2 linked regions of the Sediminicoccus sp. KRV36 genome follow. The protein of the gene in region 2 binds, or shares a complex with, the protein of the main gene of each other region. Links are inferred from orthologs where the notes say so. Each region holds a gene or a part of one and is shown on either strand. Other genes may lie near its edges.

Region 1 (5,339 bases), 2.3 Mb from region 2 along the record:
CGTATCCTCCTGCACGAAGCGCTTCATCAAGGTGCGGATCGGCATGCCGCGCTGCACCTCGAACTGCGTGAAGACGCCGGCACGTGCGCGTTCCACCACGGCGGAGGTGATGTCCGTGCCGATGATCTCCACGCGGCGCGTGCGAAAGCTGGTATCCGCCTCAGCCAGTTCGGCCAGGATGATCGCGATGGAATAGGCCTCCTGCCCGGTCGAGCATGCGGCGGACCAGATGCGCAGCGGCTGCCCCGGCGCACGGGCCCTGTGCATCTCCGGCAGCAAGGCGCGCAGATGCTCGAAAGGGCGCGTATCGCGGAAGAAGCTGCTCTCATTCGTGGTGAGAAGCTCCGTCATTTCCTGCGCCAGGCCATCGCTGCGGGGGGCTTTCAGGCGCGTGGCCAGCGCCTCCAGGTCACGCAGCGCCTCGCGCTTCAGCAGCGGCGCCAGGCGCGTCTCCAGCATGTAGCCTTGATCGGCACCGATGATGCCGCCGGAGCGCGTCTTCACGATGCCGGTGAGGTAGCTGAATGTGGCGGGGTTCAGGGGCGCAGGATTCATGCGATTCTTCCGTTCATGGGCGTCTTCCGCAGAGATGGGCCAGGGCATCGCCCAGCGATTCGGGGGTTCCCTGTTCCTGGGCGAGGCCGGCGCGCGCGACGGCGCCCGGCATGCCCCAGACCACGGAGGAGGCTTCATCCTGGGCCCAGATGGCACCGCCGGCCTGCGCCAGGGCGCGGCAACCCATCAGGCCGTCATGGCCCATGCCGGTCAGGATCACGGCCTGCACGGCGCGGCCATAGATGGCGATCAGGCTGCGCAGGGTCGGGTCCACGGCCGGGCGGCAGAAATTCTCGGGTGGCGCGTCGGAGAGGTGCAGCACGGTGCGCGCGCCTTCGGCCTTGGCCAGCAGATGATGATCGCCGGGGGCGAGGTAGATGCGCCCGGCCTCCAGCACCTCGCCTTGCCGCGCCTCGCTCACCGGGGGGCCACCCAGCGCGTCCAGGTGCTTGGCGAGCATGGCGGTAAAGCCGGCGGGCATGTGCTGCACGATCACCACGGGCAGGGTGATCAACCTGGGCAGCCTGCGCACAAGTGCCGCCAGCGCCTGCGGGCCGCCCGTGGAACTGCCGATGCAGATGATCCGCGGCGGCTCGCCCCGCCGTGCCGGGCGCGGCGGGCTGGCCGCCACGCGCGCGGTGGGCTGGCGCAGCCTGGCCCAGCCCTTCACCTTGGCCAGAAGATCGGCGCGGAAATTCGGATCATTCAGCCCGCCACCCGCGGCGCCAGGCTTGGGGATATAGTCGGAGGCGCCAGCGCGCAGCGCCTCCATCGTGGCGCTGGCCCCCCGCTGGGTCAGGGCGCTGGCCACGATGACAATGGGCCGCGGTTCGCGCCGGAGGATGAGCGGCAGGGCCGTCATGCCGTCCATCACCGGCATTTCGAGGTCAAGCAGGACAACCTGCGCGCGCTCGGCTGAAGGCGCGCCATCCAGTGCGGCCAGCGCCTGCGCCCCATCGCCCACCCGCGCCACGACCGCGATGGCGGGGTCCGTCTCCAGCACGCGGGCCAGGGCGGCACGCACGGTCGAGCTGTCATCGCACAGCATGACGCGCAGCTTGGCCGGCGCTGAGGTACTCATGCCGGCAGCAGTCCCACCTGCGCCAGCTTGTCGCAGAGAATATCCTCGTCGAACGGCTTCATCACATATTCATGCGCCCCTGCCTCCAGCCCTTCGAGGATCTTCTCCGTCCCTGCCTCGGTGGTGCACATCACCACCACCGGATCATCAGGGCCGAATTCGGCGCGCAGCGCCCGCAGGAAGCCGATGCCATCCAGCACGGGCATGTTGCGATCCAGCAGGACGGCGCGCGGCATTTCGGCCCGGCAGGCATCCAGCGCCTTCTGCCCATCCTCCGCCTCGCGCACGGTGAAGCCGTGCCGCTCCAGGATGCGGCGCGCGACCTTGCGCACGACGGAGCTGTCATCCACCACAAGGCAGGTGCCATTGGTCATGATCGTCTTCCCTTCAGACGCCCAGCGCCAGAAGCTGATCCACGTCGAGCAGCACCAGCAGCTGATCCCCCTGGCGATGCACGCCGAGGGAGAATTCCTTCCAGGCCGCATCCAGCGTCTGCGGATTGGGCGCGCACTCCTCGGCGTTGAGGGAGAGCACCTCACCCACCTGGTCCGCCAGCAGGCTGTAAAGCTCGCCACCCACATCCACGACGACACTCATCGCGACCATGCCGGCCTCACGCGCCGGCAGCCCGAGGCGGCTGCGCAGATCCACCGCCGTCACGATGCGGCCGCGCAGGTTGAGGCTGCCCGCGACCTCGGGCGGGGCGAGTGGAATGCGGGTAATGGCCTGCACGCCCAGCACATCGCGGACGGTCAACACCGGCACGGCGCAGAGCTGCCCGGCAACGGTCAGGGTCAGCATCATGCTGGTCGCTTCCGTATTGGCAGCCGTGGGGGGCAAACGGCTTTCGGGCCGGGTGGCTTGTGTGGTCTGCATGGAATGTCCTCGGTTCAGCGGGCGAGAAGGGGCTGCAGGCAGTGCTGCAGGCTGGCGAGCAGCGCGTCCCGGTCGAATTTGGCGATGTAGTCGCTGAAGCCGGCCGCGCGGCCGCGCTCCACATCCACCGGCGAGGAGGCGCTGGAGAGTGCGATCATCGGCAATTCCGCCCAGGCGCCGCCCTCGCGCACGGCGCGAGCCAGGCCGAAGCCGTCCAGCTCGGGCATGTGGATATCGGAGATGATGAGGTCGAAGCGCTCACCCGCATCGCGCAGGCGCAGCGCGTCGCGGCCGTTATTCACCGTGGTGACGTCGTAGCCGGCGGCCATGATCGCGGGCACGATCAGGTTGCGGAAGAAATCACTGTCCTCGGCCACAAGGACGCGCGGCTTGGTGCCGATCACCACGGGGGGCTCGAACCAATCCGCCTGGCCCTGCTTCAGCCAGTAGCTGGTGTCCAGCAGATCCGTGACCTTGCCGGCAACGACGCAGCTGCCCAGGAAGCCGGGACGCAGGCCGGCGCCATCCATTTCCAGCGGCACATCCACCACATCGAGGATTTCCTCCACCATCAGCCCCATGGCGCGATCGCCATCGCCAAAGACCAGCACGGGCTGATGTCCGGATTCCGGCAGGTTCATGTAGCCATCGAGCGGCACCAGCGGCATCAGCGTGCCGCGATACTGCACCACGAGGCTCTCCCCCGTGCGCTCGATCCGCGCGGCATCGAGATTCTCCAACCGCGCGACGAGGCCGAGCGGCACCGCCTTGGGTGCGCCCGGGCCGGCGCGGAACAGCAGCAGCGCCGTGTTGCGCTCACTGCGACGGGCCGCCGCCGTCGCCTCCTGCATGCCGCTGCCCTCGGCCGTGCCTTCCATGCCAAGGCCGGTGGCGCGCGCGATGCCGTTGGGATCCAGGATCATGATCACGCTGCCATCACCCAGGATGGTGTTGCCCGAGAACATCGTGATGTGCCGCAGAATGGGGGCGACGGGCTTCACCACGATCTCCTCCGTGTCGAAGACGCGATCCACCACAATGCCAAAGAGCTGCCCCGCGATCTGCGTGACGACCACGAAGCCCTCCGATTCCGCAGGGCCCTCCGCCGTCTCCAGCCGCAGCACATGCTTCAGCGGAACCAGCGGCAGGAGCTGGTCGCGCAGGCGCAGCACCGCCGCATCCTTGATGCGCTCCACCTTGGGACCATCGCCACCACCGACGCGCACCAGCTCCAGCACGCCGGCCTGCGGGATGGCAAAGCGCTCGCCGCCCGCCTCTACGATCAGGGCTGCGGCAATGGCCAGCGTGAGGGGAATCTTGATGCTGAAGGTCGTCCCGCGATGCTCGCGGGAGGTGAGGTCCACCATGCCGCCGATGCGCTCGATATTGGTCTTCACCACATCCATCCCCACGCCGCGGCCGGAAACGGAAGTGACCTCGGCCGCAGTGGAGAAGCCGGCGCGGAAGATGAAGCGATGGATCTCCCGCTCGCTCATGGTGGCGAGCTCGGCCTCGGTGGCAAGGCCCTGGGCCACCACTTTCGCCTTGATGCGATCGGTGTTCAGCCCGCGCCCGTCATCGCCGATTTCCAGCACGATATGGCCGCCCTCATGGAAGGCGTTGAGCAGGATGCGGCCGGTTTCCTTCTTGCCGGCGGCACGCCGCTGCTCGGGCGTCTCCAGCCCGTGATCGGCGCTGTTGCGCACCATATGGGTCAGCGGGTCCTTGATGAGCTCCATCACCTGGCGGTCGAGCTCGGTCTCGGCACCGCGCATTTCCAGCTCGATCCGCTTGCCGAGATCATTGCTGAGGTCCCGCACCAGGCGCGGCAGCTTGGCCCAGGCATTGCCGATGGGCTGCATGCGCGTCTTCATCACGCCATCCTGCAGATCCGAGGTGATTTGCGAGAGGCGCTGCAAGGGCACGGCGAAGGCTGCATTCTCCTCGGCGCGGGCGAGCTGCATGAGCTGGTTTCGCGTCAGGACCAGCTCACTGACGAGGACCATGAGATCCTCCAGCACATCCACCGCCACGCGGATGGTCTGGGGCGCATTGCTGCTGCCGGGCGTAGCCTCGGCCTGGGGTTCGGGCATGGAGGCGGCGTCGGCCACGGCCTCGATGGCGGGCAGGGCCGCCTCGCCCGAGGCGGCGGCGGCCAGGGCCGCCTTCAGCGGCGCGTCATCGCCGGCCGGCTCTCTGCCCGTGGCTTCGAGCCCGGCGATGATCTGCTTGAAGCGATCCGCCGCCGAGAGGATCAGCGTGATGCCGGCCTGCGTGACCGGCAGCGTGCCATCGCGCCAGAGACCCAGCACATTCTCGGCCGCATGGGCCACGGCCTCCAGGCGGGGCAGGCCGAGGAAGCCGCAGGTTCCCTTGATGGTATGGACGGTGCGGAACACCTCCGAGAGGACGCTGCCATTGGCCGGGTTGCGTTCCAGCTGCAGCAGGGCGGCATCCAGGCTGGCCAGACCTTCATTGGTCTCGGTCAGGAAATCGGCGAGCAGGTCGTCCATCGGCGGTCCCTTCTAGGCGTGCCCCCTTGGAGACGGGGACAACGATGACCAGGAGGATGCGCCGGCGCTGGCGAAGAAACCGTAAATGCCGCCCGAGAGAATTTCGGCCATCGTCAGCCGGAGATTTGCAGCGCAATCTGCAACGCGCCGCGCGGCCGCCCCCCTCAGGCCGAGGGCGCAATGAGCAGCGGTGGAAGCGAGGGGCCGGCCCCCAGCGCAAAGCTCAGCTCCGCCCCCTCGGCCAGGGCCTGGGCCACGACCCAGGGTGCCAGCACCCGGCGCGGGCCCTCGGCCAGCGCCTGTTCCGGGCTGCC
Region 2 (7,411 bases):
CTGCGGGCGGGCCACCTCCTCGGGCGCCTGGCCGCCGGCACTGATATGGCGGTCACCCTCCGCGAGCAGCGCCTGTTCATCCGCGAAGCGGACGATGCGCAACCGGCCCAGCACGCCATTCTCGGAGCGGATGGTGCCATCGCCCCGGATTTCGATGCGCGTATCATTCGCGGACAGGGCGATCGGGCGTGAATCCGTGTTCAGCACCGGGGCGCCCGTCTGGTCGAGCAATTGGCCATCGGCACCGAGTGCGAAGCGCCCCGCACGGGTATAGCGCTCGCCCCGTGGCGTCTCGACGACGAAGAAGCCAGGGCCCGAAATCGCGACATCCAGGGGATTGCCGGTCTGGTTGATGGCGCCGGGCTGTGTCTCCCGCCAGCTGGCGCGGTCCCAGGTGTAGCCGACATTGGCACTGCCGAGCGGGCCATGGACGCGGCCCTGGCGTTCCACATGCTCGGCAAAGATCGGCCGGCTGGCGCGATAGCCGGGCGTATCCGCATTGGCGAGGTTGTTGGCCGTCAACTGGCTCGCGCGCATCTGCGCGGAGAGACGGGAGAGAACGATATAACCTGGGCTGTCCATGGCGCACTCCATCAGGAACCTGGGATGTGCTGCGCAAGGGGCGTGCCAGCGCCATGGCGGCGCATGCGGAGCAATCCGGCACGGATTGCCGGCTTCTGGCGGCAATCCTTGCCCATGGCGGGCAGCATCGCGCCGCAAGGCTTCGTTAACCTCGATGCGCCACAACCCGAGTCTGCAACGACCAGAAGGGTGTTGGCGCCATGGCGGCGGCGAAGGGCGAAGAGCTGAAGGGGGAGGCGGAGGCCAAGCCCAAGCGGTTGAAGAAGAAATTGATCTTGCTGGCATTGCCGCTGGTTCTGGGCGGCGCGGGGGCAGGGCTCTGGTTCAGCGGCATGCTGTCCCCCAGCCCGCCAGCGACGGCCCCGGAAGCCGCGGCCGAGCCCGCACCGGTCAATCGCCAGCCGGTCTTTGTCAGCATGCCCGACATCACCGCCAATCTGAACGCGCCGGGGCGGCGTGCCTTCATCCGCGTGCGCAGCCAAGTCGAGGTGGCCGGCCCGCAGGATGCGGCAGCCTTGCAGGCGGCTATGCCGCGCCTCGTGGATCTCTTCACGACCTATCTGCGGGAAATCCGGCCGGAGGAGTTGCGCGGCAGCGCCGGCACGCATCGCCTGCGGGAGGAATTGATCGCCCGCGCCAATATCGCCGCCGCCCCGGCCCGCGTGACCGATGTGCTCTTCACCGAGATCCTCGTCCAATGAGCGGCAGCGAGGAAGACGACATGGCGGCCGCCTGGGGCGCGGCCCTGGCCGAGGAAGATGGCCCGCCCGCGGCCGACATACCCCCCGACTCCACGCGTGTCCTGAACCAGGCCGAGATTGACAGCCTGCTCGGCTTCGAAGGCGGGGAGGGGGATGATGCCGGCAAGACCGGGATGGAGCGGATGATCCTCTCCGGCCTCGTATCCTATGAGCGCCTGCCGATGCTCGAAATCATCTTTGATCGGCTTGTCCGCATCCTCTCGACCAGCTTGCGCAACTTCACCTCGGACAATGTCGAAGTCTCGATTGACAGTGTGGCGAGCCAGCGTTTCGGCGATTATCTCAATTCGGTTCCGCTGCCCGCGATGCTGGCCGTCTTCAAGGTGGCGGATTGGGATAATTTCGGGCTGATCGTCGTGGATTCCTCGATGATCTATTCCGTCGTGGATGTGTTGCTGGGGGGGCGGCGCGGCACGGCGGCCATGCGCATCGAAGGCCGGCCCTACACCACCATCGAACGCACGCTGGTCGAGCGGCTGATCGGCGTGGTCCTGCGCGATCTCGGCGAGGCCTTCGCCCCCATCACCAATGTCGAATTCCAGTTCGAGCGGCTTGAGGTGAATCCGCGCTTCGCGACCATCTCGCGCCTGGGCAATGGCTGCGTCCTCACCCGGCTGCGGATTGACATGGAGGATCGCGGCGGGCGGCTCGAATTGCTGCTGCCCTACGCCACGCTGGAGCCGGTGCGGGAGCTGCTGCTCCAGCAATTCATGGGCGAGAAATTCGGCCGCGACAGCATCTGGGAAACCCACCTGGCCGAGCAGCTGCGCCACACCGACATCGCGCTGGATGTGGTGCTGGATGAGCAGGTGATGCCGCTCTCCAGCGTCATCGCGCTGAAGCCTGGCGATCGCATCATGCTGAATGCCATCCCTGGCGCCCCGGTGCGGCTGCAATGCGGCACGGTGCCGCTCTTCATCGGCGAATTCGGCCGTCGCGAGAACCGGCCGGCGGTGCGGATTTCAGAGAGCCTGGGACCGGTGGGAGAACTTCTGGCATGAACGCATGGGAATGGGCGGCCCAGATGGCCGTCATCGGACTGCTGGCGGCCACGCTGCCCATGGCCTGGCGGCTGGATCGCATGCTGCGCGCCGTCCGCGCGGATCGTGCCGCGCTGGAACAGGGTGCCGATGGCCTGGGGGAAGCATCCCGCCATGCGGAAGCGGCCCTGATGCGCCTGCGCGCCACCACCGAGCTGGCTGGCCGGCAAGTGGCGGAACGCGTCGCCGGTGCCGAGGCGATCCGCGAGGATCTGCGCTACCTGGTCGAGCGTGCCGAGAGCCTGGCGGATCGTCTGGAAGCCGCCGTGCAGCAGGCGCGCCCCCTGGCGGGAGCGACCACGCCCCCCTCCCAGGCGGTGCGCAGCGAGGCCGAGCGCGAATTGATCCGCGCCCTGGGCATGAAGTGAGGGAACGCAGGACATGATCCGCCTTCCGCGCCCGCGCCTCCTGCCTCTTTCGCTGCTGGGCATGCTGGCCTTGCTCGGCGTGAAGCTGGAAGGGCTTTGGCCTGATGGGGCGGTGCCTGGCCGGCTGGTTTCGCAAGCCGTGGCCAGCGCGCCCGCCGCCGCGCCCGTCCCGCCGCCCACGCCACCTGTAGCGCCCGCCTCCATACCCATCCCGCGCAGCGAGGCGCCGCCCACGCCAGATGCGCTGGCCGAACGCGCGGTGCTCGAAGCCCTGCGCGCCCGCCGCGCCGAAATCGAAGCGCGCGAGGCCGCATTGGCGCAACGCGAAATGCTGATCGCCGCGGCGGAGCGCCGGCTGGCCGATCGCCTCGATGAGCTGGGGGCCCTGCGCCAGCGGCTGGAGGCCGAGGGCCGCCAGCGCGACGAGCGGACCGAGCAGGGCTGGCGGCAGATGGTGCGGCTCTATGAGGGCATGCGGCCGCGCGATGCGGCCGGCATCTTCGATGATCTGGACATGCCCGTGCTCATCCAGGTGGTGGATCGCATGCGTGAGGCGAAGGCGGCCCCGGTGCTGGCCGCGATGCGCCCGGAGCGCGCGCGCCTGGTGACGACCGAACTCGCCCGGCATCGCTCGCGCCCCTTGGAATAACCGCATCTTAACCCGCACCGCGCCACAAGGGTTGCGGCAACGAAGGAGTGACTGCTGATGGCACTGGACAAGAACATGAACGTCCTCATCGTGGACGATTACAAGACGATGCTGCGCATCATCCGCAACCTGCTGAAGCAGCTCGAATTCGACAATGTGGAAGAAGCAACGGACGGCGCCGAAGCGCTGGCGAAGCTGCGGGCGGGCAATTTCGGCCTGGTCATCAGCGACTGGAACATGGAGCCGATGACGGGCCTCGACCTCCTCAAGGAGGTGCGCGCGGATGCCCGGCTGAAGAACCTGCCCTTCATCATGATCACGGCCGAGAGCAAGACGGAAAACGTCGTCGCGGCGAAGGCGGCGGGCGTCTCCAACTACATCGTCAAGCCGTTCAATGCGGAAACCCTGCGCGAGAAGATCGAGAAGGTCCTGATCCATGCCTGACGGAAGCGGGCAGGACCCGATCGAGCAGGCGGTGCGCCAGGTGCTGGGCAGCCTTGCCGGTGACATGACCAGCGTTGAAGCCTCCCTGCTGGCGGAGCTGGAAGCGCTGGGCCGCGAAGTGCAGCGCGCCAAGTCCGAGATGGCCGCCCTCCGGGTGGACGACATCAATGACAGCCATATCCCCCGCGCCACGGATGAGCTGGACGCTGTGGTGGAGCACACGGCCAAGGCCACCAACGAAATCCTCGATGTCTGTGAAGGGCTGGAGGCGATGCAGTCGCGCCTCTCGTCGGCGGAGGCCGAGAATCTCGGCATCGCCGTGACGCGCATCTACGAGGCATGCAGCTTCCAGGACATCACCGGCCAGAGGATCAGCAAGGTGGTGAGTGCGCTGAAGGCGATCGAGCAGCGTGTGGCCGAGGTCACCGCACGCTTCGCACCGGGTGGCCCCATGCCCGCCGTGGAGGATGAGCTGCCCATCACGCCGGTGACGGAGGGGCGTGCCCTGGCCAATGGGCCACAGATGCCGGGCGCGGCCAGCAGCCAGGAGGAGATTGACCGCCTCCTGGCGAGTTTCGACTGATGCGCGGCCCGGCCCTCGGTCTCCTGCTGGGGCTTCTTGCGCTGCCCGCCCTGGCGCAGGAGCGCGTGGCCGTCCGCACGGGCGACCACGCGGGCCATGGCCGGATCGTCTTCGACTGGGCCGCGCCGCCCAGCTATCAGGCGGAACAGCAGGGGGACCGCGTCATCCTGCGCTTCCCCAATCCCGATACGATTGATCTGGCCGGCGCACGCCGCCTGCCGCGCAATCTCCTGGCCGTTACGCGGGTCGCCGGGGGGGTCGAGCTGACGCTGCGGCCCGGCGCGCGCATGCGGCATTTCCGCAACGGCCCCAAGGTGGCGATCGACCTTCTTGATCCGCCGGAAGCGGGAGCACCGCCAGCACGGCCGGCGGAAACCCGGCAAACCGAGGCCGCAGCGCGCCCGGTGACGCGCCCTGTGGAAGCGCGGCCGGCGCAGGAGAATGCCCGTGTTGCCGCATCCCGGACGGCGCCGCGTGAGCCAGCGCCCCCGCCCAGCAGCGCGGAGTTGTCCAACCGGCCGCCGGCGCCCATTGCAGCTGCCGCGCCGGTGCTGCTGCCTCCATCCGCCCCCACGCCACCCGCCATGCCGCGGAGCGAGCCGACCCCGGCCGGCCCGACCTTGGCCATCGCTCCGCCGCCCACCCCGCCGGCAAGGTCACCGCAGCCCCTTCCTGAGCCCATGCGAGCCGAAGCGCCGGCCGCCACGCCGGAGCAGCCCGCAGTGCGCATACAACAGCCGCCACGTCCCGTTGCGGCGCAGCCACCCTTGGCCAGCTTGGCAGGGCCCGCCCCCCTGCGCGCAAGGCTGGTGGATGACGCCGCTCTTGGTCCTTCCATGCGGCTTACCCTGGGCACCGGCACGGGTCTCGCGGCCCTGCGCCGTGGCGAGCAGGCGCTACTCGTGATCGAGACGGAGCGCCCCATCGAATTCGGCGGCTTGCTGCGTGAGCCGGCCTTCAACGGCATCCAGGCGAGGAGCTTGCCCGGCGCCACATTGGTCACCTTTCCGCTCGCCCCCTCCCGCCAGGTCGCCTTGCGGCAGGAGGGCAATGACTGGTTCGTGGCGCTGGTGCCGCGCCAACATCCGGCGGCCACGGCGATTCCAGCTTTGCGGGCGGAATTCGACCAGGGCCGCACCATCCTGCATGCGGCGCGGCCCACCCGCGTGGTCAGCCTCACGGACCCATTGACGGGCGGCCCGCTGCTGCTCGGCCTGGTTGCGCAGGCGGCACCGCGGCAAATCGTGACGCGCGGCCTCGCGGAGCTTGATCTGCTGGAGACCTTCCTGGGCGTTGCGGTGCTGGCACGGGCGGACCGCGTGGCCTTGCGCACCGGCGCCGAGCGATTCCTGCTGTCGGTGGAGGGCGGCGCCGTCTCGCTGGCGGCCGAGCCAAGCGAAGGCCAATGGGCCGCGATGGGCATGACGCGCAGCTTTGACCTGCACGGCCAGCCCATGCCCGCGCTGCTGGAACGGTTGCGCGCGCAACAGGCCTCCATCGCCTCGGCCGCGCCGCTGCTGCGGGCGGAGCCACGGCTTGCCGCCGCCCAGACGCTGCTGGCGCTGGGCCTCCCGCAGGAGGCGCAATCCATGCTGCGTCTGGGCGCACAGGAAAACCCTGAAGCGGCGCTGGATCGCCGGCAGGCCTTCCTGGCTGGCATGGCCGCGCTGCTGGCCGGCCGGCCGAGCGAGGCGACTGGGTTGGATGCGGAACTCCCTGGCTCCGATGAACTGCTGCTCTGGCGCAGCCTGCGCGCCGCGATGCAGGGCGATGCCCAGGCAGCCGCCCCTGGCCTGGCCGCTGCCTGGCCGCTGCTGTCCGCCTATCCCGAGGGGTTGCGCCGCCGTGTGATTGGCGTGGCAGCCGAGGCGCTGGTCGAGGGTGGGCAGCATGTGGCTGCCCGGCGCCTGATCGAGGGGGCGGCGGATGAGCCTGCCATCCTGCTCGCCCAGGCCAAGCTGGAGGAAGCGAGCGGCCAGCCCGCGCGCGCCCTGGAGGCCTATGAAGCCGCCGCCAATGGTCGGGACCGGCTGATGCGCGCGCGTGCGCTGCGGCGCGGCATTGAGTTGCGGCTGGCGACTGGCCGACTGGATGCGGCGGGCGCTGCGCGCGCGCTGGAGGCGGCGCTGTTTGCGTGGCGCGGGGATGCGATGGAGCTCGCCACGCGGGAGCGGATCGCGGCATTGCGGCGCGAGGCGGGCGACCCGCGCGCGGCACTCGCCCTGCTGCGTGAGACGGAGACGGCCTTCCCCGAGCAGGCGGGCAGTTTGCGCGCCCCGATCCAGGCAGCCTTCCTGCACGCGCTTGAAGTCGAATCACCCCTCGGCGCCGTAGCACTCTACGACGCCCATCCTGAGCTGCTCCCGCCGGGCGAGGCTGGTGAGGCGATGTTGGCGCTGCTGACCGAGCGATTGACCGCGCTGGATCTCTCCGACCGCGCCGCCGCCGTCTTGCGGCGCGCGATGGAGCGGGCCCCGCCGGGTGAGGATCGGGCGGCGCTTGGCGCGCGGCTGGCAGCGCAGCGCCTGGCTGAACGCGATGCGGAGGGCGCGCTCTCGGCCCTTGCCGCCAGTTCCGCGCCACGTCTGCCGCCCGCGCTGGTCGGCGCCCGCAGCCTTCTGGCCGCGCGTGCCGAGGCAAGGCGCGGCAATCGCGCTGTAGCGACGGAGGTCTTGCAGGCGCTCGGCCCGGCGGGGGATGAGGCGCTGTCCGAAATCCTCGCCGATGCGCGCGATTTTACGGGTGCGGCCGCGGCACTGGGTCGCCATCTGGCCTCGCTGCCGGCGGCATCCGGCCCCTTGCCGGAAGACGCGCAGCGGTTGGTGCTGCGCCAGGCGGCGCTGCTGGCCATGGCGGGGGATGAGCGGGGGCTCGCGCAGCACCGCGCCCGCCATGTGGCGCGAATGGCGCCCGGGCAGATGGCGACGGCGTTTGAGGCGCTGACCACGGACCCGGTGCGGGGCCTCGCGGACCTCCCGCGCTTG

Evidence for each region.
Region 1: the proteins of LHU95_RS11740 (region 2) and LHU95_RS00765 are in contact, whole or in part, in a solved structure (PDB 1A0O), measured with the Escherichia coli proteins. The link is inferred for Sediminicoccus sp. KRV36 from one-to-one orthologs.

The regions. Positions count from the first base shown.
Region 1 is NZ_CP085081.1:169,493-174,831, forward strand. What follows is about bases 2,277-5,339. They hold LHU95_RS00765 (chemotaxis protein CheW), read right to left. Parts: upstream 5,026-5,339; coding sequence 2,527-5,025; downstream 2,277-2,526. Other genes in these bases: LHU95_RS00760 (chemotaxis protein CheW), read right to left, coding at 2,277-2,440; LHU95_RS00770 (histidine phosphotransferase family protein), read right to left, coding at 5,190-5,339. Outside these bases: LHU95_RS00745 (protein-glutamate O-methyltransferase CheR), read right to left, coding at 1-555; LHU95_RS00750 (chemotaxis response regulator protein-glutamate methylesterase), read right to left, coding at 569-1,636; LHU95_RS00755 (response regulator), read right to left, coding at 1,633-2,010; more of LHU95_RS00760, read right to left, coding at 2,024-2,276. UniProt on the Escherichia coli protein: Involved in the transmission of sensory signals from the chemoreceptors to the flagellar motors. CheA is autophosphorylated; it can transfer its phosphate group to either CheB or CheY.
Region 2 is NZ_CP085081.1:2,510,829-2,518,239, forward strand. Bases 2,292-5,150 are described here. They hold LHU95_RS11740 (chemotaxis response regulator CheY), read left to right. Parts: upstream 2,292-3,457; coding sequence 3,458-3,844; downstream 3,845-5,150. Other genes in these bases: fliM (flagellar motor switch protein FliM), read left to right, coding at 2,292-2,344; LHU95_RS11730 (DUF6468 domain-containing protein), read left to right, coding at 2,341-2,751; LHU95_RS11735 (hypothetical protein), read left to right, coding at 2,765-3,400; LHU95_RS11745 (protein phosphatase CheZ), read left to right, coding at 3,837-4,427; LHU95_RS11750 (hypothetical protein), read left to right, coding at 4,427-5,150. Also shown: flagellar basal-body rod protein FlgF, read right to left, coding at 1-582; LHU95_RS11720 (flagellar basal body-associated FliL family protein), read left to right, coding at 783-1,283; more of fliM, read left to right, coding at 1,304-2,291; more of LHU95_RS11750, read left to right, coding at 5,151-7,411. UniProt on the Escherichia coli protein: Involved in the transmission of sensory signals from the chemoreceptors to the flagellar motors.